Regions from separate parts of the Bacillus sp. FSL R7-0646 genome, predicted to be linked through region 2. Evidence: riboswitches for the same ligand, from Rfam matches in the RefSeq annotation. Region 2 holds a riboswitch; the other holds the start of a gene.

Region 1 (11,965 bases), 220 kb from region 2:
CTCGATGTCGTCGGCCTTGATACATTTTCACACGTTGCCAAAAATGTCTATAACCAAGTCACGGGCGAAGAAAAAAACGTTTTCCGGCTCCCTGAATTTATTGAACAAATGCTCGAAAAAGGCTGGATCGGGAGCAAAGCGAAACAAGGTTTTTACAAAAAAGAAGGAAAAGACATCCTTGAGCTCGATCCGATGACGATGACCTACAGCGCGCGTCAAACATTAAAAACATCGGGACTGGAAGCGGCCAAGCAAATGAAAGGCGCAGGAGCGAGATTGAAAGCGCTTGTTTATTCCGATGACAGGGCGGGAAGCCTCCTTTGGAAGATTACAGCTCCGACGCTTGTATATTCGGCGGAGCTGACAGGGGAAATCGCCGACAGCATAACGGCGGTTGATCAGGCGATGAAATGGGGATTCGGCTGGTCGGAAGGGCCGTTTGAAATGTGGGACAGCATCGGTGTGAAAAGCTCGGTGCAAAAGCTTGAAGCAGAGGGCTGGAAGGTCGCGGACTGGGTGAAGGAAATGCTCGCAAAAGGACATGAAACCTTCTACCTTAAGGAAAACGGAAAGACGTTCTACTACTGTTTTGAAAGCGGCGAATACAGGGCGCTTCAAGAAAACAAGAAAACGATCCATTTGTCGTCACTCAAAGAAACAAAAGGCGTCATCAAGAAAAACAGCGGGGCAAGTTTGGTCGATTTAGGCGATGATGTCGCACTGCTCGAATTTCACTCGAAAAGCAACGCAATCGGCCTGGACATCATTCAAATGCTGAAATTTGCTCTCGAGGAAGTAGACGCCAACTATAAAGGGCTTGTGATCGGCAACCAGGGCAAAAATTTCTGCGTCGGAGCCAATCTCGCGATGATGCTGATGGAAGCTCAAGACGACAACTATATGGAAATTGACATGATCATCCGTCAGTTCCAAGAGACGATGATGAAAGTGAAATACAGTTCCAAGCCGGTCGTCGCTGCTCCGTTCGGCATGACGCTTGGCGGGGGGACTGAGCTATGCCTGCCTGCTGCCCGTGTTCAAGCCTCAAGCGAATCATACATGGGCCTCGTTGAAACAGGCGTCGGTCTGATTCCGGGCGGCGGAGGCAATAAAGAGCTTTATTTAAATTACTTGAAAGGGCTGCCTGAAGGCGTTAAACCGGATATCCAGGAGGCCGCCATCAAGACGTTTGAGACAATTGCCCTTGCAAAAACGTCGACTTCGGCTCAAGAAGCGAAAGAACTGAACATCTTAACCGCAGAGGATCAAATCAGCATCAATCAGGATCACTTGTTATACGATGCCAAAAAACTCGTCCTGACACTTTCCGAAAGCGGCTACCGTCCGCCGGTGAAAGAGAAAGTTCCGGTGACGGGCGAAACCGGCTATGCGGCGCTCCTGCTCGGTGCTGAATCGTTAAAACTTTCCGGCGCCATCTCTGAACACGACATGAAGATTGCGAAAAAACTGGCGTTTGTCATCGCGGGCGGCCGAGTTCCATTCGGCGCCGAAGTAACGGAAGAATACTTGCTCAATTTGGAAAGAGAAGCGTTTCTGAGCCTTGTGAGCGAACCGAAATCGCAGGCGAGAATGCAGCATATGCTTGTGAAAGGCAAACCTTTGCGTAATTAGGAGGGAAAATAATGAAAGAGGCAGTTATTGTATCGGGGGCGAGAACCCCGATCGGAAAAGCAAAAAAAGGCTCATTGAGGACTGTCCGTCCCGATGATTTAGGCGCATATGCGGTGAGAGAGACGCTGAAAAGAGCGGGCGGTTATGAAGGGAATATCGATGATTTGATCATCGGCTGCGCTACGCCGGAAGCCGAACAAGGCTTGAATATGGCGCGCAATATCGGCGCGCTTGCCGGTCTGCCGCACACAGTTCCGGCCGTTACGATCAACAGATATTGTTCATCAGGACTTCAATCAATCGCTTACGGGGCCGAAAAAATCATGCTTGGAGCTGCTGACACGATCATTGCAGGCGGCGCCGAATCGATGAGCATCGTGCCGATGATGGGTCATATCGTCAGACCGAACGCGGCTCTGGCGGAAACGGCTCCTGAATATTATATGGGAATGGGCCATACGGCTGAACAGGTTGCCGTCAAATACGGCGTTTCCAGGGAGGACCAAGATGCATTTGCCGTCAACAGCCATCAAAAAGCAGCCAAGGCGATCGCGGAAGGAAAGTTCGAAGATGAAATCGTCCCGGTGGACGTCACCGTCAGAGAAGTGGATGAACATCATAACCTGAAGGAGCGGACGTTTACTTTCTCTGCCGATGAAGGTGTACGCCCGGGGACAACCAAAGACGTTCTGTCAACGTTGAAACCGGCGTTTTCGGCAAACGGCTCGGTTACGGCAGGGAATTCCTCGCAGACGAGCGACGGGGCTGCCGCAGTGATGATCATGGACAGAGAAAAAGCGGACGCACTCGGGTTAAAGCCCCTCGCAAAATTTCGTTCGTTCGCAGTCGGCGGCGTTCCGCCGGAAGTGATGGGCATCGGCCCTGTGGAAGCAGTCCCAAGGGCGCTGAAGATGGCGGGACTTGAGCTGTCGGATATCGGTTTATTCGAATTAAATGAGGCGTTTGCATCGCAAGCGATCCAGGTCATCAGGTCGCTTGGCATTGATGAAGAAAAAGTCAATGTCAACGGCGGAGCGATTGCGCTCGGACATCCGCTCGGCTGCACGGGTACAAAGCTGACGCTGACATTGATCCACGAAATGCGCCGGAGAAGCGAGCAATTCGGCATTGTGACGATGTGTATCGGCGGAGGCATGGGAGCAGCAGGGGTATTCGAATTAGTTTAATCACAAGGGGGATGGAACAATGGAACAAACAAAAGATCATATGAAAAAAGGCGGCGCCTTTCTGATCGAAGAGGTAACGGCTGATCAGATGTTCACACCGGAAGATTTCACAGATGAACATAAAATGATCGCCAAAACGACTGAGGATTATATTCTCGGAGATGTGCTACCGTACATCGACGAAATTGAAGAGCACAATTTCGATCATTCTGTCAGGCTTCTGAAAAAAGCCGGCGAACTCGGGCTTCTCGGAGCTGACGTTCCTGAGGAGTATGGCGGACTCGGACTTGATAAAATCAGCTCGGCGTTAATCACCGAAAAATTTTCAAGAGCGGGGAGCTTTTCGTTATCGTACGGGGCGCACGTAGGGATCGGCACGCTTCCGATCGTATTTTTCGGAACCGAGGAGCAAAAGAAAAAGTATCTGCCGTCCCTTGCAACGGGGGAAAAGTTTGCAGCCTATGCTTTAACAGAGCCGGGCTCCGGGTCTGATGCATTAGGGGCAAAAACAACGGCCGTTTTGAATGAGGCGGGAACCCACTATATATTAAACGGCGAAAAGCAATGGATTACAAACTCAGCCTTTGCTGATATTTTCATCGTCTATGCGAAAATAGACGGCGAACATTTCTCGGCCTTCATTGTGGAAAAAGACTACTCAGGCGTCTCCACAGGGCCTGAAGAGAAAAAAATGGGCATCAAAGGCTCTTCGACCCGCACGCTCATCTTAGACCAGGTTCAAGTTCCAAAAGAAAACCTATTAGGTGAACCGGGAAAAGGGCATGTCATCGCCTTCAATATTTTAAATATCGGACGCTATAAGCTCGCTGTCGGGACAATCGGCGCTTCGAAACGGGTCATCGAGCTGTCCGCTTCATACGCCAATCAGCGCCAGCAGTTTAAGACACCGATTTCAAAGTTCAGCTTAATTGGGGAAAAAATCGCCAACATGTCAGTCAAACTTTATGCGATGGAAAGCTCTGTTTATCGTACGGTCGGGCTGTTTGAAGACAAAATGGGCACCTTGAGCGAAGAAGAGCAAAAAGACGGGCGCCAGGTTGCGAAATCGATCGCAGAATATGCAATCGAATGCTCCCTTAACAAAGTATTCGGATCTGAAACGCTTGATTATATCGTTGATGAAGGCGTTCAAATCCACGGCGGTTACGGATTCATGCAGGAATACGAAGTGGAGCGGGCTTACCGCGATTCACGGATTAACCGGATTTTTGAAGGCACAAACGAAATCAACCGGCTCATCGTCCCGGGCACCTACATGAAAAAAGCGATGAAAGGCGAGCTTCCTCTGTTTGAGAAAGCAAAGGCTCTTCAGGAAGAACTGATGATGCTCATGCCTGAAGAACCAGGTGACGGCGTTCTCGAACAGGAAAAGTATCTGCTGAGAAACGCCAAAAAGACCGCGCTCATGATCGCGGGACTCGCCGCGCAAAAATACGGAAAAGCGCTCGACCAGGAGCAGGAAATCCTCGTCAACATCGCCGACATTGTCAGCCAGATCTACGCAATGGAAGCAGCTATTTTACGTACTGAAAAAGCCATCCGGGCAACCGGCGAAGACAAAAACGCACAGAAAATTCTTTATACGCAAATTTTTGCGCAGGAAGCCTTTCAGGAAATTGAAAGCCATGCCAAAGAATCGCTCATTGCGATGGAATCAGGCGATTCGCTGCGCATGATGCTGTCCGCGCTGCGCAAATTGACGCGCTTTACGCCTGTCAACGTGATTGAGAAAAAGCGCCAGGCAGCCAAGGGAGTCTTTGAAGCTGAGAAATATATCGTTTAAACGAGAAGCCCTGCTTTAATGCAGGGCTTTCTGAGCTGTTAATAGAACCCGAGCACTGTTTTAGGTTTTTCATTCGATCTATGTTAAAATTACCTCGATTAAATGAGAGGGGTGTATGTATGGCTTTGGATTTTTACTGGTATCCGAAATGCGGGACATGCCGCAAAGCGAAAAAATGGCTCGAAGACCACGGAAAAGAAATCAATGGGATACATATCGCAGAACAGCCGCCGAGCAAGGAAAAACTGAAAGAGCTCTACGAGAAAAGCGGGCTTGAATTGAAGAAGTTTTTCAACACGAGCGGCCAAAAATACCGCGAACTCGGCCTGAAAGACAAGCTGCAAAGCATGTCTGAAGATGAGCAGCTGGAACTGCTTGCATCAGACGGTATGCTGATCAAACGCCCAATTACGACAGACGGCAGTAAAGTAACGGTCGGTTTTAAAGAAGATCAGTTTAAGACATACTGGTTATAACACATCAAAATATGATATCTTCAATGTAGGATCGATTAAAACACTTTATGGAGGGGTTAGCATGAGCACACCGAAAGAGTTGCGTTATTCAGAAGAACACGAATGGGTGAAAACCGAAGGAGATAAAGTCAGAATCGGCATTACAGACTTTGCACAATCTGAGCTTGGAGACATCGTATTTGTCGAGCTTCCTGAAGTGGGAGACGAAATCAAAGCGGACGAGCCTTTTGGCAGCGTTGAATCCGTAAAGACCGTTTCTGAGCTGTATGCCCCGATCAACGGAAAAGTGGTCGAAGTGAACGAAGATCTGGAAGACAGCCCTGAATTCGTCAACGAGTCTCCGTATGAAAAGGCTTGGATGATTGTCGTCGAGCCGTCAGACGCTTCTGAAATCGAAAACCTGATGACAGCCGGGCAATATGAGGACATGATAAAAGAAGACTAAACAGGATAGACATTCGTCGTTTGGATACTCTATATCAGGAGGGGGTGTCCAAATTGACGCTGAAAAAAGAACGTATTGATATTACAGAACATGTGGAAAGCCGATTAAAAAACGGCGGAACGCAGCTGTATCATGAAAATGAGCTGATCGGCCGAATGACCGGCAAGGATCAATACGAGTTGAAATCTGGATATTCATTCCAAGATGAAAAGTTTTACAAAATGGCGGATACCGTAAGCGGACCGGATGCTAAATATGTAGACTGTGATGACCACCAAGGCTGGTGTTAATCAAGTCAGGCGGTGAATATTCACTGCCTTTTTTTACAAGTAAATCTTTAAAGGTGATCCATATGCCGGAAAATGAAAAAGTCATGATCGTCGAAGGGAAATCAGATAAGCAAAAAGTGAAGCATGTCATCGAAGAGCCCGTGGACATCATATGCACAAACGGAACGATCAGCCAGGCAAAACTCGATGAATTCGCTGAGACGCTGTTCGATAAAGACGTTTATATCCTGGTGGATGCCGATGAATCAGGCGAAAAGCTCCGCCGGCAGCTGAAGAGGGAGCTTCCCCAAGCTTCGCATCTATACATTGATAGAGTATACAAAGAAGTCGCTTCCGCCCCGAGTCAGCATGTTGCAGAAGTATTATTTCGTTCAAACATCCGGGTACATACAAAATATCTATTATAAAACGTATTGAGGTGCGGTTCAACAGATGCAAGAACTTCAAGAAAAAGAGCTAAAACGGCTAGAGCATGAAACTTGTCTTCTATATGTATACACGCCGTTCTGCGGAACGTGTCAGCTGGCCGGAAGAATGCTGGAGGTCGTTGATGAAATGATGAAGGACATTCCTTTTTATAAAAACAATCTCAATTACTCCCCGTCATTTGCCAAACAGCAGGAAATTGAAAGCGTCCCGTGTTTTATCCTTTACAAAAAAGGGCGAGTCGTCAAAAAAGAATACGCTTTTCACTCCGTTTCCTACTTATATGATACGATTAAACAAAATCTTGTGGATTAAGGGCGGTTTTGACATATTTCTCGGGAAATAACCAGCAAAAACTTGTCGAGCAATTCCTAAAGGAACTCCTGCAGCAGACAGAGAATCTGTAAGTATGACCAATTTACAGGAGGTTATACAGTTGGAGAAAATGGGATTGATAGAAAGAGAGGGCAAGGCTCTTTTTTTAAAACCTCTATTATCTACAACGGCTTTGCTGATTACGTTTCAAGGAGAGAAAGAAGCTTTTACGTTAGCAATCAACGAAAAAGGGGAAATGGAAAAATATTCTCCTGTAGAAAAAGCTCATTTGACCTTTTTTGGAGAGCAAAGCGAGATTATTGACCTTCTTCATGGCGACATTTCATTGCAGCATCTCGTACAGCGCGGCACTGTTAAAGTAAAAGGCTCTTTTAGAGCTTTATTGAAGCTTGAAGCGATTTTATGGCTGACGGACGGCTTCTTTAAAAACAGCGATCTTTATTCATAGACTTTTTAAAAATTCAAAAAATCGGCACATTCCGTGTATTAGTCAGACAGGGACGGGCGTTTACGCTCGTCTCTTTTCGCCGTAGGACGATTGTCTTACGAAAAATAGTTGACAACTATTTTTTCGCATGATATCCTACTTTAAGAATTCCGATCATAATAATCAAAAAATAAATATATGTTTCTCTTATCCAGAGAGGTGGAGGGAAGTGCCCTATGAAACCCGGCAACCATCAACACGTGTTGAAATGGTGCCAATTCACGCGAAGCGTTATGCTTTGAAAGATGAGAGAAAGGCCCAGACTTTTCCAAAGCCTTTCTGCTCATGTGTGCAGAAAGGCTTTTTTCGTTGATTGATCAGGAATTTAGACAACTATGAGAATTGAGCAAGAAAGCAGGTGATGGCTTTTGATAAATCTTCAAAATGTTTCAAAGATTTATCGGTCAAAGCATGGAGATGTCAATGCTGTCCAAGATGTCACCCTTACGATTAAAAAAGGTGAAATCTTCGGAATTATTGGATATAGCGGAGCCGGAAAAAGCTCCTTGATCCGTCTCTTGAACGGACTTGAACAGCCGACTTCAGGCACGGTTGAAGTAGCCGGCAGAAAAATCAGCGAGATCAAAGGGAAGAAGCTGAGGAAAGCAAGGCAGGAAATCAGCATGATTTTCCAGCATTTCAACCTGTTATGGTCGAGAACGGTGCGCGACAATATTGCGTTTCCGCTGGAGATCGCCGGTGTCAGCAAAGCAAAACGTCTGGAAAGAGTCGCTGAACTGATTAAGCTTGTCGGTCTTGAAGGCAAGGAAAACGCCTACCCTTCACAGCTGAGCGGAGGCCAAAAGCAGCGCGTCGGCATCGCACGGGCGCTCGCAAACAATCCGAAAGTTCTGTTATGCGATGAAGCGACATCAGCGCTTGATCCGCAGACGACTGATTCGATTCTGGGTCTTCTGTCCGATATCAATGAAAGGCTCGGACTGACCATTGTCCTGATCACTCATGAAATGCATGTCATCAGGAAAATCTGCCACAGAGTGGCCGTCATGGAAAACGGAAAGGTCGTAGAAGAAGGCGATGTACTGAACGTCTTCATCAAGCCGAAGGAAGAAATGACAAAGCGCTTTGTTCAGCAGGTAACAGAACCGGTGGAAACAAAGGAAACGCTGAAGCATTTCCTCGAAGAAACGACATCCGGGCGGACGATCAAGCTCACTTTCGTCGGCGAAGCGGCCGAATCGCCGCTGATCACGCAGATCATTCGGAAGTTCGATGTTGAAGTCAACATCCTTCAAGGCAAAATCTCGCAGACTCAGGACGGTGCATACGGTTCATTGTTCATACATGTCGACGGACGTGAAAACGAGGTCAATGACGTGGTCGATTTCATCAAGAGCCGCCAGGTAGAAGCAGAGGTGATCACGAATGTTTGAAAAACTGTTTCCAAACGTAGATATGGAGCAGCTGTGGGAAGCAACGTATGAAACGATATATATGACAGGAATTTCCCTATTGTTTGCTTTTATCATCGGAGTGATTCTCGGCATGCTGCTCTATTTGACTTCAAAAGGCAACATTTGGCAGAACCGAGTCGTTAACGGTGTAATCTCGGCAATCGTCAATGTGTTCAGGTCTATTCCTTTTATCATATTGATTATTTTGCTGCTCGGTTTCACAAAGTTTTTAATGAATACGATTCTGGGGCCGAATGCCGCTCTTCCGGCTTTGATTATCGCATCCGCTCCGTTCTATGCCCGCCTGGTTGAAATTGCTTTGCGCGAGGTCGACAAAGGCGTGATTGAAGCAGCGAAATCGATGGGGGCAAAAACATCGACGATCATATTTAAAGTGCTCCTGCCCGAATCGATGCCGGCGCTGATCTCAGGCATTACGGTTACAGCCATTGCACTGATCGGTTCGACAGCGATGGCCGGAGCAATCGGTTCAGGCGGACTCGGGAACCTTGCCTATGTAAACGGCTTTCAGATGAACAATCCCGATATTATACTGATCGCCACTATTTTCATCTTAGCTATTGTGTTCATCATCCAATTTATCGGGGATTTTATAACAAATAAATTAGACAAACGTTAGGGAGGACACCAACATGAAAAAAGGTTTATTAACAGCTTTATTCATCATTTTTGCAGGCGTTTTGGCCGCTTGCGGATCTTCCAGCAGCGAAGGAGATAAAGACAGCAAAGTCATTACAGTCGGAGCGACGCCGACGCCTCACGCCGAAATCCTTGAAGAAGCAAAACCGCTTTTGAAAGAAAAAGGCTATGAGCTTAAAATCAAAAATTTCACGGACTACAAACTGATCAACAAAGCGCTCGCTACAAAAGATCTTGATGCGAACTACTTCCAGCACGTCCCTTACCTTGAACAGGAAATGAAAGAAAACAAAGATTACGATCTAGTCAACGTCGGTGCGGTACACCTTGAGCCATTCGGCATTTACTCTAAAAAGTATAAATCTTTAAAAGACCTTCCTGACGGTGCAAAAATTATTATGAGCAACAATGCCGCTGAACAGGGCCGCATGCTTGCAATGCTTGAAAATGCGGGACTGATCAAGCTGAAATCAGGCATTGAAAAAGTAGATGCGACAGTAAAAGATATTACAGAAAACAAGAAAAACCTGAAAATCAAAAATGATGTGGCGCCTGAAATGACGGCAAAAGCATACGAAGCTAATGAAGCAGACGCAGTGTTCATCAATGTGAACTATGCGATCCAAAACAAGCTGAATCCGAAAACTGATTCAATCGAACTTGAGTCTCCAAAAGACAATCCTTACGCTAACATCATCGCCGTCCGCAAAGGCGACGAAGATTCTGACAAAGTAAAAGCTCTGATGGAAGTATTGCGCTCTGACGACATCAAAAAGTTCATCGACAAAAAATATAAAGGCTCTGTCATTTCTGTATCTGAGTAAATGAAAGAACACCCCGGTTTCGGAGAAAACCGGGGTTTTTTCGCGTATTTTTTGAAAAGAGGCTCATAATAAAAAAGACTACCTACTGAAAATGGAGGAACAAAACGTGAATCAGCATGAATCAGAAGGCATTATCGAATCCGCACTGCACGAATATAAGGCGGGGATCGGCATCTTTTCCGAAAAAATGCCCGGAATTGCCGCCAAATACAACGAATTTACCGAAGAGTGCTTTAAAAAAGGCGTGCTCAGCGAAAAGGATAAGCAGCTGATCGCACTGGGCATCAGTGTCAATACGCAGGATGAATATTGCATTATTTATCACATCAAGGGCTGCCTGGATTGCGGAGCATCGGAGGAAGAAATTCTTGAGGCAGTCGGTGTAACTGCTGCATTTGGCGGAGGCGCAGCCATGAGCCAAGCCGTCACGCTCGTTTTGCAGGCGATGGAAGAATTCCAGCAGATGAAGCATTGATTTTTCGACCGTGAAAGCATATTGAAAGCACACACATCTTTGCAGAGTTTGTATATAACTGGTACTATGTAAGAAAATCTCTGAAAGGATGATTCATTATTTGTTCAAGCCAAGATCAGCTTGACCTTGAATTCACGGCCGAAATGGAAAAAGCGATGCACAAGTCGCATGGAATGGGGTACGAGGAGTACAGCAGAAGCCATGTGAATCGGCTTGAAGTTGAGAAAAGACGAGAAAAGCAGTATCAAAAAAGCAAGCAGATCGTATCAGACTTGCCCATAATCGGATAAAACGCGAGGGGGACGGATGCCGATCCGTCCTTCTCCATGTTCTTAGAAGCCGCTTGACCTTAATTAAAGGAAAAGGTAAAATTTAAATATGAATACATGATCATATATCAATTTAAGAGGGGGATTTAAAATGGCTCATTCTCACGGACATACAGGACACAGCCACCATGGCAGCCGATCAGCAAATCAAAAAGCGCTGTTCATCAGCTTCGGTTTAATTTTTACTTTTATGATGATTGAAGTGATAGGCGGAATATTGACGAACAGCCTCGCTTTGCTGTCAGATGCGGGACATATGCTCAGCGACGCTGCGGCGCTTGGCTTCAGCCTCTTGGCGTTTAAAATTGGGGAAAAGGCCGCAAGCGCGAGCAAAACATTCGGCTACAGGCGCTTTGAGATTTTGGCTGCGTTTATCAATGGCATCACCCTGCTTTTGATTTCACTTTATATTTTTTGGGAAGCATACAATCGCTTTTTCAGCCCGCCGGAAGTCGCGGGAAGGGGTATGCTTGCGATTGCGACGGTTGGTCTGTTCGTCAACATTGCTGCGGCCTGGGTAATAATGAAAGGCGACACAAGCGGGAATTTAAATATGCGGAGCGCTTTTTTGCACATCATCGGCGATATGCTGGGCTCTTTCGGGGCGATCATCGCGGGCCTCCTTATGCTTTTCTTCAATTGGAACATCGCCGATCCAATCGCCAGCGCCGTCGTCGCTGCTTTGGTTCTCGTCAGCGGCTGGCGGGTGACGAAAGACTCGGTGCATATATTAATGGAAGGAAAACCGAAAGACATTGATGCGGAGGCGCTTAAAAACGGCCTGCTTTCCATCCCGTCGGTCAGGGAGGTTCACGACCTCCACATTTGGTCGATCTCATCCGATATGCCGTCATTAAGCTGCCATATCGTAGCGGATGAAAACAGTGACAGGGATAGAATTTTAAAACAAGTATCAAAATATCTAAGGAAAGAATGCAACGTGGAGCATGTGACGGTTCAAATAGAAGGGGAGCGCTGTTCCCCTCATGAATCGTGCAGCCTGGGAGCAAACCATCCCCGCTCTTAATGACGGATGTACCGATTGTTTTCGACAGCTTGGTAATAAATTCCGCTTTTCTGCCCCGGGAAGTTTTCTTGTCCCAATCTCTTTAAGAACAAATCGTTTTTTGTTAAACTTGAGAACATGTACACGAAAAGATAGGAAGACTATTGTTGTAT
Region 2 (11,965 bases):
TGTTGCGAAGACGGCGATGATCAGGAGGCTCAGCATGACGAGGTTGAAATTAAAGACTTGAAAGCCGTAGATGATCATATAGCCGAGGCCTTGAGCCGATACTAAAAATTCTCCTACGATGACACCGACCCAGCTCAAGCCGACATTGACCTTCAGTGTAGATATGATCGTCGGAATGGAAGCGGGCAAAATGACTTCTTTGAAAATCTCGCGTTTCGTAGCGCCGAATGTTTTCATCACTTTTAAATAGTTTTCATCAATTTCTTGAAAGGACGTATAGACGACGATAGTCGTAATGATAACGCTGATGATGGCGCCCATTGCAATAATGCTCGTCAAGCTGGGGCCGATCGCAACGATGAGAATGGGACCCAGCGCCACTTTCGGCATCGCATTTAAGACGACAAGATACGGATCTAATATTTTGGAGAGCCTCGGGAACCACCATAAGAGGGCGGCTAGAAAAGTTCCAAGCAATGTTCCGGCCAGGAAGCCGAGGATGGTTTCAAATACGGTTACACCGATATGTCCCGGCAATGATCCGTCTCCCATTTTTTCGAGGAAAAGCGCCCAGACGGCTGAAGGAGAGCTGAAGATCAGCGGATCGATCCATGCCAGACGGCTTGCGGTTTCCCACAGCGAAAAGAAAACGATGAAAATCGCGATTTGAAAAAAGCGGACCCGCCTTTTTTCGGCCTGCTGCTCCTTTAAAAAAGCCTCATGAAGGAAGTCAACTTTTGGTTTCGGATGTTTGTTGTTCAAGGTCATTGAGCTCCTTCCATATGTTCTGAAAGAGGGGCTGAAATTCCGGTTCCTGCCTCGCTTCAAACGGTGTCAGCTTCCTGATCGGTTCAGGAACGGCAAATGTTTTATGGATAGTGCCCGGCTGCTTTGAAAATAGCAGAATCCGGTCGCTCATCGCTATCGCTTCACCGATATCATGGGTCACGAGCACCGCTGTTTTTTGATACGTCTTTAACGTGTTGAACACTAAATCTTCGAGGTTCAATTTTGTCTGATAGTCAAGGGCTGAAAAAGGTTCATCAAGCAGAAGGATATCGGGGTCGACAGCGAGAGTGCGGGCAAGCGCCGCCCTTTGCCTCATGCCGCCCGAGAGCTCTTTTGGATACTTTTTTTCAACCTCGTAAAGCCCGAATTTTTTCAGCAGGCCGAGAGCGGTTTCCTTCGTTTCCGGGCCTAGTTTTTTGGAAATGTGCAAACCGATTAAGACGTTTTCCTCAATGGTTTTCCAGGGAAATAAATAATCCTGCTGGAGCATATAACCGATGTGCCGATCCTTTCCATCAGGTGTGCGCCCTTCAACCAAGACGCGTCCTTCCGTGGGGGAAACGATGCCGGCGATGATCGATAAAAGCGTTGTTTTGCCGCATCCGCTTGGGCCGAGAAACGAAACAAATTCGCCTTTTTCGACTTCAATGCTGACGTTTTCCAGCGCCGCTGTTTTTTCCTTCAATGAAAAGTAAGTATGTGTGACATCCTGAACTTGCAGAAAAGACACTGCGGCCACCTCCTAGTAATTTTTTGTGACCTTTTCGGCGATCTTTGTATTGACCAGCTTTTGATGAGGGGTGCGCTTCGGCAGCTCGCCGGCTTCATCCATGATGGTTTGAAGCTGGTTCCATTCTTTTTCATCCAAAACAGGATCAAGAGCAAAAGACTGTTGTTGTTTATACCGTTCGATTGAAGATGCAATGATTGAAAGCTCGGTATCTTTAAAATAATCTTGAATGCTTTCGGCTGCTTCTTTTGCAGAGTGCGTCTCAACCCACTGTTGCGCTTTGTAAACCGCGCGGGTGAACTTTTCGACCGCTTCTTTGTTTTTCGTTAAATAGCTTTGTTTGGCCATAAAAGTTGTATATGGGATTCGGCCCGATTCTTTTCCGAAGGAGGCGACAATGCGGCCGATGCCTTCTCTTTCAAAAATGGATGCCTGGGGTTCAAATAATTGAACATAATCACCTGTACCAGATGCAAAGCTGTTTGCGATATTCGCGAAATCAATCGTTTGGATCAGATCCACATCCTTTTTAGGATCGATGCCTTTCTGTTTGAGGACAAATTCGCCTGCCATCTGCGGCATTCCGCCTTTGCGCTGGCCAAGGAACGTTTTGTCTTTCAAATCATCCCAGCTGAAATGCCCCGAATCGTTCCTGGAGACGAGGAAGGTTCCGTCCGTCTGGGTAAGCTGTGCAAAATTAATCACCGGATCGCTTGCGCCCTGGGCATTTACGTATATTGACGTTTCCGAGCCGACAAGCGCAATATCGGCGCCGTTTGACAGAAGGGCAGTCATCGTTTTATCTCCGCCCCAGGTCGTTTTCAGTTCAACATCAAGGCCTTCTTCTTTAAAAAAACCTTCAGATAAGGCGATATATAAAGGCGTATAGAAAACGGAACGGGTCACTTCCGCCAGACGGATCTTTTCGGTCTTTTGTCCGCCGCATGAAGCGAGGATAAACAGCATCATGATGAAGGATAATATGGTAAAAAAGAAACGCTTCAAACCGATTTCCCTCCTTTGATTTCGGTTATTTTCGGCATAAAATAGTTTATGTTATATACTAAACAGGTGTGAGGGACAGCTGCGGATTAAAAGAGGTGACGTGACGAATGTGGATAGAAAAAAGAAGGTTTCCATCGCCGAACAAAGAGGTGCGTCTGTTTTCCGTCACATACCTTTCACAAGGACTCAAGGTTAAGGGGCTTTTGGCCGAACCGGCCGCTCCCGGAAATTATGACGGGTTTTTGTATTTGCGCGGCGGAATTAAAAACGTCGGGATGGTCAGACCGGGCCGAATCGTCCAGTTCGCTTCACAGGGCTTTGTCGTTCTTGCTCCGTTTTACAGGGGCAATCAAGGAGGAGAAGGCGATGAGGATTTTGCAGGTAATGACCGGGAAGATGCTTTTGCCGCTTTTCGTCTTCTTCAGAAGCACGAACTGGTAAAGGACGGACGCGTTCACATTTTTGGCTTTTCCCGCGGCGGAATCATGGGCATCTTAACGGCAATCGAAATGAAAGCAGCGGCCGCTTCGTTTGTGTCTTGGGGCGGTGTCAGCGACATGGTCATGACCTATCGCGAACGAAAAGATTTGCGGCGGATGATGAAGCGGGTCATCGGCGGGACGCCTGAAAAGGTTCCCGAAGCGTATGAATGGAGGAAGCCTTTTGACGAGCTGGAGAAGATTGAAGCGCCCGTGCTTTTGATCCACGGAGCAAACGATGAAAATGTCTCCATCGAGCATGCGCGGCGTCTTGAGCGTGAACTTCTGCGAAGGAACAAGTCTGTGGATACGTGGTATTTCAGCCAATATACCCACTATTTTCCTCCGCGCGAAAACAGGCGGATTGTTAGAGAATTATCCCAATGGATGAAAAGCCGTCCTTGGACAAGTTATGGTAAACTAAAGTAAAAGAGAAAAGGAGGGGGACTTTAGGTGGGAATGCCAGTTGAATTTAACACGATGATTGTGACAAAAGGAAAAGAAACGCGGGTTGAGGAAAATGTGTTTACACTCGAGAAAGAAGGTTATCGGGTTTACCCTCTTCATGTGCCGCTTGAAGTCAGAAAGACCAAGCGGGGCGACATTACCGGCACCGCGAAGGCGGAGCGCCTTGAATGGTCAGACGGACGGACTCATTTAACATACAGGCTCGTATCATTAAATTCCACGAATTAAAAAAAGCCAAGGCGCGGATAGCGTCCTTGGCTTTTCTGTATTATGCAGGCACATTTTCCTCTTTTCCGATTCCTTTTTTGGAAGTCAGCCTGTGAATCAGCATGGTGAGAGCGCCGTCTCCTGTTACGTTCGTTGCTGTGCCCAAGCTGTCCTGGGCAAGGTAAAGAGCGATCATCAACGATACGCTAGTTTCATTAAAGCCGAGCATCGACTGCAACAATCCGGCAGCGGCCATGACGGCACCGCCTGGTGCACCGGGCGCTGCGACCATTGTGACGCCAAGCATTAAAATGAACGGCATCATGACCGAAAAAGTCGGCGTTTGACCGTTTAGAATCATCACGCCCATTGCACAGCTTGTCAGTGTAATTGTGCTTCCTGACAAATGAATGTTGGCCAGGAGCGGAACGGCGAAGTCAGCCACTTTTTGGCTTGCCCCCGTTTTTCTGACTTGTCTCAGCGTAACGGGAATCGTTGCCGCTGACGATTGTGTGCCGAGCGCGGTGAAGTATGCCGGTGCTACGATTTTCAACAGCGACAGCGGATTTCTGCCGTTTGCAGCACCCGCAACGGAGTACTGAATCAAGAGTATGACAAGGTGAAGCACGATAATCATCACGAAAACTTTCGCAAATACGGATAGAATCGTCTGCACCTGACCGCCGAACGTCATATTGGTGAAAATACCGAAAATATGAACAGGCAGTAACGGAATAATAATATATGATATCAGCTTTTCAACGATCGTTTGAAATTCATCAAACGCGTTTTTTAATGTTTTTCCGGGCAGATAAGCGATGCCGATCCCCATGATGAAAGCAAAAATCAGTGCGCTCATCACGCTCATAAACGGCGTCATTTCAATGGTGAAAAATCCTGCTTGCAGTACTTCTTCCGGATTTTTAAACTCCTGCAGCTGATGGCCGGAAATGATCGCGGGAAGAAGGTTTGAACCGACAAGGTACGCCAGGAGGCCTGCAAAAATGGTTGACGTGTAGGCGATACCTGCCGTAATGCCGAGGATTTTTCCGGCGCCGCTGCCGATTTGTCCGATGCCGGGAATAATAAAAGCGATAATAATAAAAGGAATGACAAATTTAATGAAGCTTCCAAAAATATCATTGAAAGTAGCTGCCGTTTTGACGAACCAAAGCGGAGCAAAGCTTCCGACGATAACACCAAGAACAATTGCCGTAATGATCCTTGGCAGTAATCCAAATTTCATAGATGTGTCCTCCTGAAATATACAAATGTTTTTATAATATTAACATATGAAAGATTTCTTTTGTTAAAAATAAAAAAAGTCTGTATTTTCAAATAATAATACTTGCAAATTGGAATCGTTTTATCTGAGGCGGTGCTTGACTGTCATCTTGATCATTGCCCAGGAAATGGCATCGGCCGCTGATAGGCGAAGAGGTTTTCGATAAACTGGATCAGCGCAGAAGATCTGCGCTGATGCAAGCAGGCTGAGTTAAACGAGCGGTCCTCCGGCTTTTTCGATGTTTTCCGTATTGGAGAACTTTTTGAAATTCTGTTTGAATGCTTTCGCCAGGTGGATCGCTTTTTCCTCGTATTCGTTTTCATCTGTCCAAGTTTTGGCCGGGTCAAGCACTTGATCAGGCACACCCGGAACGTGGACAGGTGAATGAAGTCCGAAAATGCGGTCAGTCCTCATTTCGGCTTTATCCAGTTCTCCTTCTATTGCGGCCTGAACCATCGCTCTCGTATATGCGAGGCTCATTCTTTCCCCGGTTCCGTATCCGCCGCCGGTCCAGCCTGTATTGACGAGAAAGACGCCGACCCCGTGCTCATCGATTTTTCTTCCGAGCATTTCAGCGTACACATGTGCCGGAAGCGGGAGGAACGGTGAACCGAAGCAGGTCGAGAATGTGGCTTCAGGAGTGGTGATCCCGCGTTCGGTGCCGGCGAGCTTGCTTGTATATCCGCTCAGGAAATGATACATGGCTTGTTCTTTCGTTAACTTGCTGATCGGAGGAAGCACGCCGAAAGCATCTGCGGTCAAAAATACGATGGTCTGCGGGTGCGCTGCGATGCTCGGCTTGACGATGTTGTCAATCGCGTCAATCGGGTAAGCCGCTCTCGTGTTTTCCGTGTAGAATGAGTCGGAATAGTCCGGCTCTCCGGTTTTGCTGTCAACCACGACATTTTCGAGAACGGAACCGAAGCGGATCGCATTGTAAATCTGCGGTTCTTTTTCTTCGCTTAAGTTAATGCATTTGGCGTAGCAGCCTCCTTCAATGTTGAAAACGCCTGTGCTGGACCAGCCGTGTTCGTCGTCGCCGATCAGCTTCCGCTTCGGATCGGCGGAAAGCGTCGTTTTGCCTGTACCTGACAATCCGAAGAAGAGAGCAGTTCCGCCTTCCTCGCCAATGTTTGCCGAACAGTGCATCGGTAGAATGTTTTGTTCAGGCAGAAGAAAATTCATAATAGAAAAAATCGATTTTTTCATCTCTCCGGCATATTCGGTGCCTCCGATTAAGATCGTCCGCTTCTCAAACGACACGATGATAAACGTTTCAGATCTGGTTCCGTCAACGAGCGGATCGGCTTTGAAATGCGGAGCTGAAAGAATCGTAAACGGCTGTTCTTCAGGTTTTTTATCATGTTCTTCAGGTCTGATGAACAACTGTCTTGCAAACAGGTTGTGCCAGGCGAACTCGTTGACAACAGTAATCGGAAGCCGGTATTTTTCGTCTGCTCCTGCAAACCCTTCAAATACATACAATTCATCGCGTTCCTTTAAATAGCCGAGCACTTTTGCGTACAGCCGGTCAAAGGCGGCTTCTGAAATCGGCTGGTTTACTGCGCCCCAATCGATTTTGTCCTTTGTGCTCGCTTCTTCCACAATGAATTTGTCTTTTGGCGAGCGGCCGGTGTATGTACCGGTTGTTGCCCGCACGGCTCCGGAAGATGTCAAGACTCCTTCTTTGCGCTCAAGGATCTTTTCAACCAAATGGGGAACGGATAAGTTCATCTGAACGTTTTCGCCCGTTAATAGCGTTTGTAAGTCAGTTGTTAAATCTACAGAATTCATAAAAAACCTTCCTTTGCGTGTTTTTTAATGTGTATAACATTAATGTAGAATTAGTATAACACATTTACTCTTATAGTCTATACCGTTTCTTCATTTTTCGTTCGGGTTTTTTCTCGTAGGACAAGTTCAAATTTATTTCGGCCGATATTGACATAACAAGCCATTTTAAGATAAGATATTTCATTGAGCGGATACTCTTATCCCGAGCTGGTGGAGGGACAGGCCCAATGAAACCCAGCAACCGGTTTCTCTTATTAATGGAAAAAAACAGTTTCTGAGACAACTACGGTGCTAACCTGATGCAAGGTGTTCAATACCTTGAGCGATAAGAGTGAAAGGCACGCAATACCAGACCCTTTCCTCACCGAATAGGAAAAGGTTTTTTTATTGCATAAATCGAGATCCAAAAATTGCTAAAAAAACTGCCTTCAGGAGGAAGGTACTGGGCGTTTTTCACAGGACGTGAAAGGTTTTAGCCGAGTATCAAGCAGGAGGAAGGTACTGGGCGTTTTTCACAGGACGTGAAAGGTCTAGCCGGGCAACCAGTCAGGAAAAATTCTGCTAAGGGGAATTTCGACTCAGAATCTCGTCAAGAATAGCATAATGGAAATTGTTTCAAAACGAGAGCGTATGAAGCCCGAGTATCGTCATATAATCAAGAGGGACGAGTTCCGTATCATACTTAAGATCACGGCTGATCTTCATATACAGGAGGAAACATAAATGAGCAAAAACCGTCGGTTATTTACATCAGAGTCAGTTACGGAGGGACATCCGGACAAAATTTGCGACCAGATTTCGGATAGTATATTAGACGAAATTTTAAAGAAAGATCCGAATGCCCGCGTTGCCTGTGAAACATCTGTGACAACCGGATTGGTGCTGGTAAGCGGTGAAATCACGACGTCCACATACGTCGATATTCCGAAAACAGTCCGCGAAACGATTAAAGAAATTGGCTACACACGTGCAAAATACGGTTTTGATGCCGAAACTTGCGCGGTCTTAACGTCTATAGATGAACAGTCTCCAGACATTGCAATGGGAGTCGACCAGGCGCTTGAAGCGCGTGAAGGAGCAATGAGCGACGCTGAAATTGAAGCGATCGGAGCCGGAGACCAAGGTTTAATGTTCGGTTTTGCCTGCAACGAAACAAAGGAACTTATGCCGCTGCCGATTTCGCTTGCCCATAAATTGTCTCGCCGTTTGACAGAAGTCCGCAAAGAGGAAATTCTGCCGTATCTGCGTCCGGACGGAAAGACACAGGTAACCGTTGAGTATGATGAGAACAACAAGCCGATTCGCATCGATACAATCGTCATTTCGACTCAGCATCATCCTGAGATTTCGCTTGAACAAATCCAGCGCAATCTGAAAGAGCACGTCATCAATCCGGTAGTTCCAAAAGAGCTGATCGATGAAAACACGAAATACTTCATTAATCCTACGGGCCGTTTTGTTATCGGCGGACCGCAGGGGGATGCCGGTTTAACAGGGCGCAAAATCATCGTTGACACCTATGGCGGCTATGCCCGTCACGGAGGCGGAGCGTTTTCCGGCAAGGATGCGACAAAGGTTGACAGATCTGCAGCTTATGCAGCGAGATATGTAGCGAAAAATATCGTCGCCGCAGGCCTTGCTGATTCCTGTGAAGTACAGCTTGCCTACGCGATCGGTGTCGCTCAGCCGGTGTCCATTTCAATCGATACATTCGGTACAGGCAAAGCGAGTGAAGAAACATTGATCGAAGTGGTTCGCAAAAACTTTGATCTAAGACCTGCCGGCATTATTAAAATGCTCGATCTTCGCCGTCCGATTTACAAACAAACGGCAGCTTACGGACATTTCGGCCGCCTCGATCTCGATCTGCCTTGGGAGCGCACAGACAAAGCAGATCAGCTGAAGAAAGATGCATTAGGAGAATAACAACCGCATAGCCGCTTTAATAAGCGGCTTTGTTTTTCGATGGCAAAATGCGGGCGGATGTTGAAACTTGAAAAATATCCAGATTTAATATTGATGTGATATTGCCAGATACAAATATTTTAATATGAACATTTTTCAAGTTTCTTGAAACGTTTTTCTTTAAACACTTGTCTAATCAAGAAGCAGACTTTGATTTCTGCACGAAATTTAAAAAATCGGAGGCAATACTATGTGTGGATTTGTAGGGGTATTCAATCATCGCCCATCATCCGAGACAGCAGCACAGGAAGAACTGATTAAACAAATGAATGAAATGATTGTACACCGCGGTCCGGACGATGATGGGTACTATCATGATGAGCATGTAGGCTTCGGATTTAGAAGGCTCAGCATCATCGATGTGGAAAATGGAGGACAGCCTCTGTCTTATGAAGACGACTCCTATTGGATTATTTTTAATGGAGAAATCTATAACTATATAGAACTGAAAGACGAACTTCTTTCTAAAGGATACGAGTTCAAAACCGATTCAGATACGGAAGTTTTGCTTGCGACTTACCGCCACTACAAACAGGAAGCCGCTTCAAAGCTGCGCGGTATGTTTGCTTTTTTAATCTGGGATAAAAAAGAGCAGCTTCTATACGGAGCGCGCGATCCGTTCGGCATTAAGCCGCTCTATTTTACGAAAACGGACGGCCACGTTTATTTTGCGTCAGAAAGAAAGAGCCTGATGGCTGTCGATGCTGACTTGGAATTGAATGAAAAAGCGCTTCAGCAGTATACATCGTTCCAATTCGTTCCGGAGCCTGAGACGCTGGACAAAAAGGTGCAAAAAGTAGAGTCGGGCCATCAGTTTACCGTCCGCCCGGGTGAGGATATTCAATTTAAAACATACTGGAAAGTTCAATTCAAGCCGGTTCAGACAGAAGAAGACAAGCTTGTTCAGGAAGTAAGAGACGCGATCTTTGATTCTGTAAAAGTTCATATGCGAAGCGATGTGCCTGTAGGTTCCTTCCTTTCCGGGGGCATTGACTCGTCCTTTATCGTGTCAGTGGCGAAGCAATTCCATCCCAACTTAAAGACGTTCTCTGTCGGCTTTGAACATGAAGGCTTCAGCGAAGTTGACGTTGCGAAAGAAACCGCTGATAAGGTCGGCGTGGAAAACTTCAGCGCGATCATTTCCCCTGAGGAATATATGAACGAGCTTCCAAAGATCGTCTGGCATCTGGATGATCCTCTGGCAGACCCTGCTGCGATTCCTTTGTATTTTGTCGCGAAGGAAGCGAAGAAGCAAGTTACGGTTGTTTTGTCAGGAGAAGGGGCAGATGAGCTGTTCGGCGGTTACAATATTTACCGAGAGCCGCTTTCATTAAAGCCGTTTGAGCGGATCCCGTCCCCGCTGAAAAAGATGCTTCTGCGCGTAGCTTCAGCGATGCCGGAAGGAATGAAAGGGAAAAGCTTTTTAATGAGGGGCTGTACTCCTCTTGAAGATAGATATATCGGCAATGCAAAGATTTTTGAAGAAGGCATGAAATCAAAACTTCTTCGCCAATATGACAGCAACCTGTCTTACTGTGACGTGACAAAGCCATATTTTGAAGAAAGCAGGTCCTACAGCGAAATCAATAAAATGCAGTATGTCGATATCCACACATGGCTGCGCGGCGATATTTTGCTGAAGGCCGACAAAATGACGATGGCCAATTCGCTGGAGCTTCGCGTTCCGTTTTTGGACAAAGTCGTATTTGAAGCGGCTTCCAAAATTCCCGAAGAGCTGAAAACGAAAAACGGCACGACAAAATATCTTCTTAGAAAAGCGGCGGAAGGCATCGTTCCAGAACACGTGCTAAACCGCAAAAAACTAGGGTTCCCTGTGCCGATCCGCCACTGGCTGAAAAACGAAATGCATGACTGGGCCGTGAACATCATTAAAGAGAGCGAGACAGATGCATATATCCATAAAGATTACGTGCTTCAGCTTCTTGAAGACCACTGCGCCAACAAAGCGGATAACAGCCGCAAAATCTGGACGGTTCTCATCTTTATGATCTGGCACAGCATTTTCGTTGAAAAACGCTTTGTACCGGAAGAGCTGAACCATCAGCCAAAAGAGGTCATTATTGTTTAAGCCAAAAAAAGAAGGTTTTCGATTAACCGGAAACCTTCTTTTTTTATGCCGTTTTTTCTGCTGATAAATCTGCAAGCACGCTTTCACATTCGGAGAGGAGATTGTCAAAGATCACGTCCCACGACTGGGTAAGGGCATAGCTTCTCGCTTCGTATGCCATCCGTTTTTTTAACGATGGGTTGGAGAGGACGCGCAATATATTTGCGGTGAATGCTTCCGGATTTCTAGGTTCGGAAAGAAAACCGTTTCTTCCGTTCTGTATAAAATCTTTCAGGCCGCCGGAGTCTGCCCCGATAACAGGCGTCCCACAGGCGAGCGCTTCAAGGGCGGAATTTCCGAAGGTTTCCGTCGGAGAAGGAAAGACGAACAAATCTGAGCTCGCATAGATGCTTGCCAGCTCTTCTCCTTTGACATAGCCGGCAAAAGTCATGTTGAGGGGAGCTCGCTTCTCAAGCTCTTTTTTTAACGGGCCGTCTCCGGCGATCAGCCAGTGGACGTCATCTTTCAAAGCGGGGTGACTTGCGATCTTGAGCAGCGTCTCCAAGTCTTTTTCAGGTGCAAGCCTTCCGACATAGCTGAGGATATAGGTTTCCTTTATGCCGTATCGCCTGCGGATGTGTTCGGTTTGATGCGCCGGACTGAACTGCGAGCAGTCCACGCCGCGCTTCCAGATGGAGAGGTTCCTGAATTGTTTGGCTTTAAGCTGCATAAATGTTTCGCGCGAAGGCACAAAAACTTTTCGAAAATCTTTATGAAACCAGAGCATATATTTCCATAAGAGTTTGGAAAACATTTGAAGATCATAATATGAAAGGTACTGGTCAAAATCGGTATGGTAAGAGCCTACGACGGGGATGTTCCATTTCTTCGCAAGCTTGAGCCCCGCCAGGCCGATATTAAAAGGAGTCGCGATGTGAATGAGATCGGGATGGAATTCGCGGAGTTCTGATTTCATTTTGATGAGATTAGGAAGAGCGATTCTGCACTCGGGGTATAAGAAGAACGGCATGCTCGTAAAACGGCGGATGCGGCTCGAAAATTGTGTTTCATGCGTGCTTTCCGGCGCAAATACTTTATAGGGCATCCCGTTTTTTTCAAGATAATCCGTATACCTTTTCAGCGTTCTGGCGCAGCCGTTCACATCTGGTGTGAAC

The links. A riboswitch is a leader RNA that binds a small molecule or an ion and turns the genes downstream of it on or off. The one in region 2 is predicted to bind S-adenosylmethionine.
Region 1: another riboswitch for S-adenosylmethionine. It lies ahead of metN (methionine ABC transporter ATP-binding protein MetN); the one in region 2 lies ahead of metK (methionine adenosyltransferase).

The regions. Positions count from the first base shown of each region.
Region 1 covers NZ_CP150217.1:3,287,691-3,299,655, reverse strand. The annotation lists gene MKY62_RS17210 (3-hydroxyacyl-CoA dehydrogenase/enoyl-CoA hydratase family protein) at 1-1,632, shown strand, start outside; gene MKY62_RS17205 (acetyl-CoA C-acetyltransferase) at 1,644-2,819, shown strand; gene MKY62_RS17200 (acyl-CoA dehydrogenase family protein) at 2,839-4,623, shown strand; gene MKY62_RS17195 (arsenate reductase family protein) at 4,743-5,099, shown strand; gene gcvH (glycine cleavage system protein GcvH) at 5,161-5,544, shown strand; gene MKY62_RS17185 (YusG family protein) at 5,598-5,834, shown strand; gene MKY62_RS17180 (toprim domain-containing protein) at 5,897-6,241, shown strand; gene MKY62_RS17175 (thioredoxin family protein) at 6,267-6,575, shown strand; gene MKY62_RS17170 (SCP2 sterol-binding domain-containing protein) at 6,697-7,044, shown strand; SAM riboswitch class I at 7,228-7,335, shown strand; gene metN (methionine ABC transporter ATP-binding protein MetN) at 7,452-8,477, shown strand; gene MKY62_RS17160 (methionine ABC transporter permease) at 8,470-9,138, shown strand; gene metQ (methionine ABC transporter substrate-binding lipoprotein MetQ) at 9,152-9,982, shown strand; gene MKY62_RS17150 (carboxymuconolactone decarboxylase family protein) at 10,074-10,457, shown strand; gene MKY62_RS17145 (cation diffusion facilitator family transporter) at 10,878-11,813, shown strand.
Region 2 covers NZ_CP150217.1:3,067,124-3,079,088, reverse strand. The annotation lists gene MKY62_RS15960 (ABC transporter permease) at 1-768, opposite strand, end outside; gene MKY62_RS15955 (ABC transporter ATP-binding protein) at 731-1,519, opposite strand; gene MKY62_RS15950 (ABC transporter substrate-binding protein) at 1,532-2,488, opposite strand; gene MKY62_RS15945 (prolyl oligopeptidase family serine peptidase) at 2,632-3,432, shown strand; gene MKY62_RS15940 (DUF2584 domain-containing protein) at 3,457-3,699, shown strand; gene MKY62_RS15935 (dicarboxylate/amino acid:cation symporter) at 3,740-4,924, opposite strand; gene pckA (phosphoenolpyruvate carboxykinase (ATP)) at 5,174-6,757, opposite strand; SAM riboswitch class I at 6,952-7,089, shown strand; gene metK (methionine adenosyltransferase) at 7,481-8,683, shown strand; gene asnB (asparagine synthase (glutamine-hydrolyzing)) at 8,913-10,811, shown strand; gene MKY62_RS15915 (glycosyltransferase family 1 protein) at 10,855-11,965, opposite strand, start outside.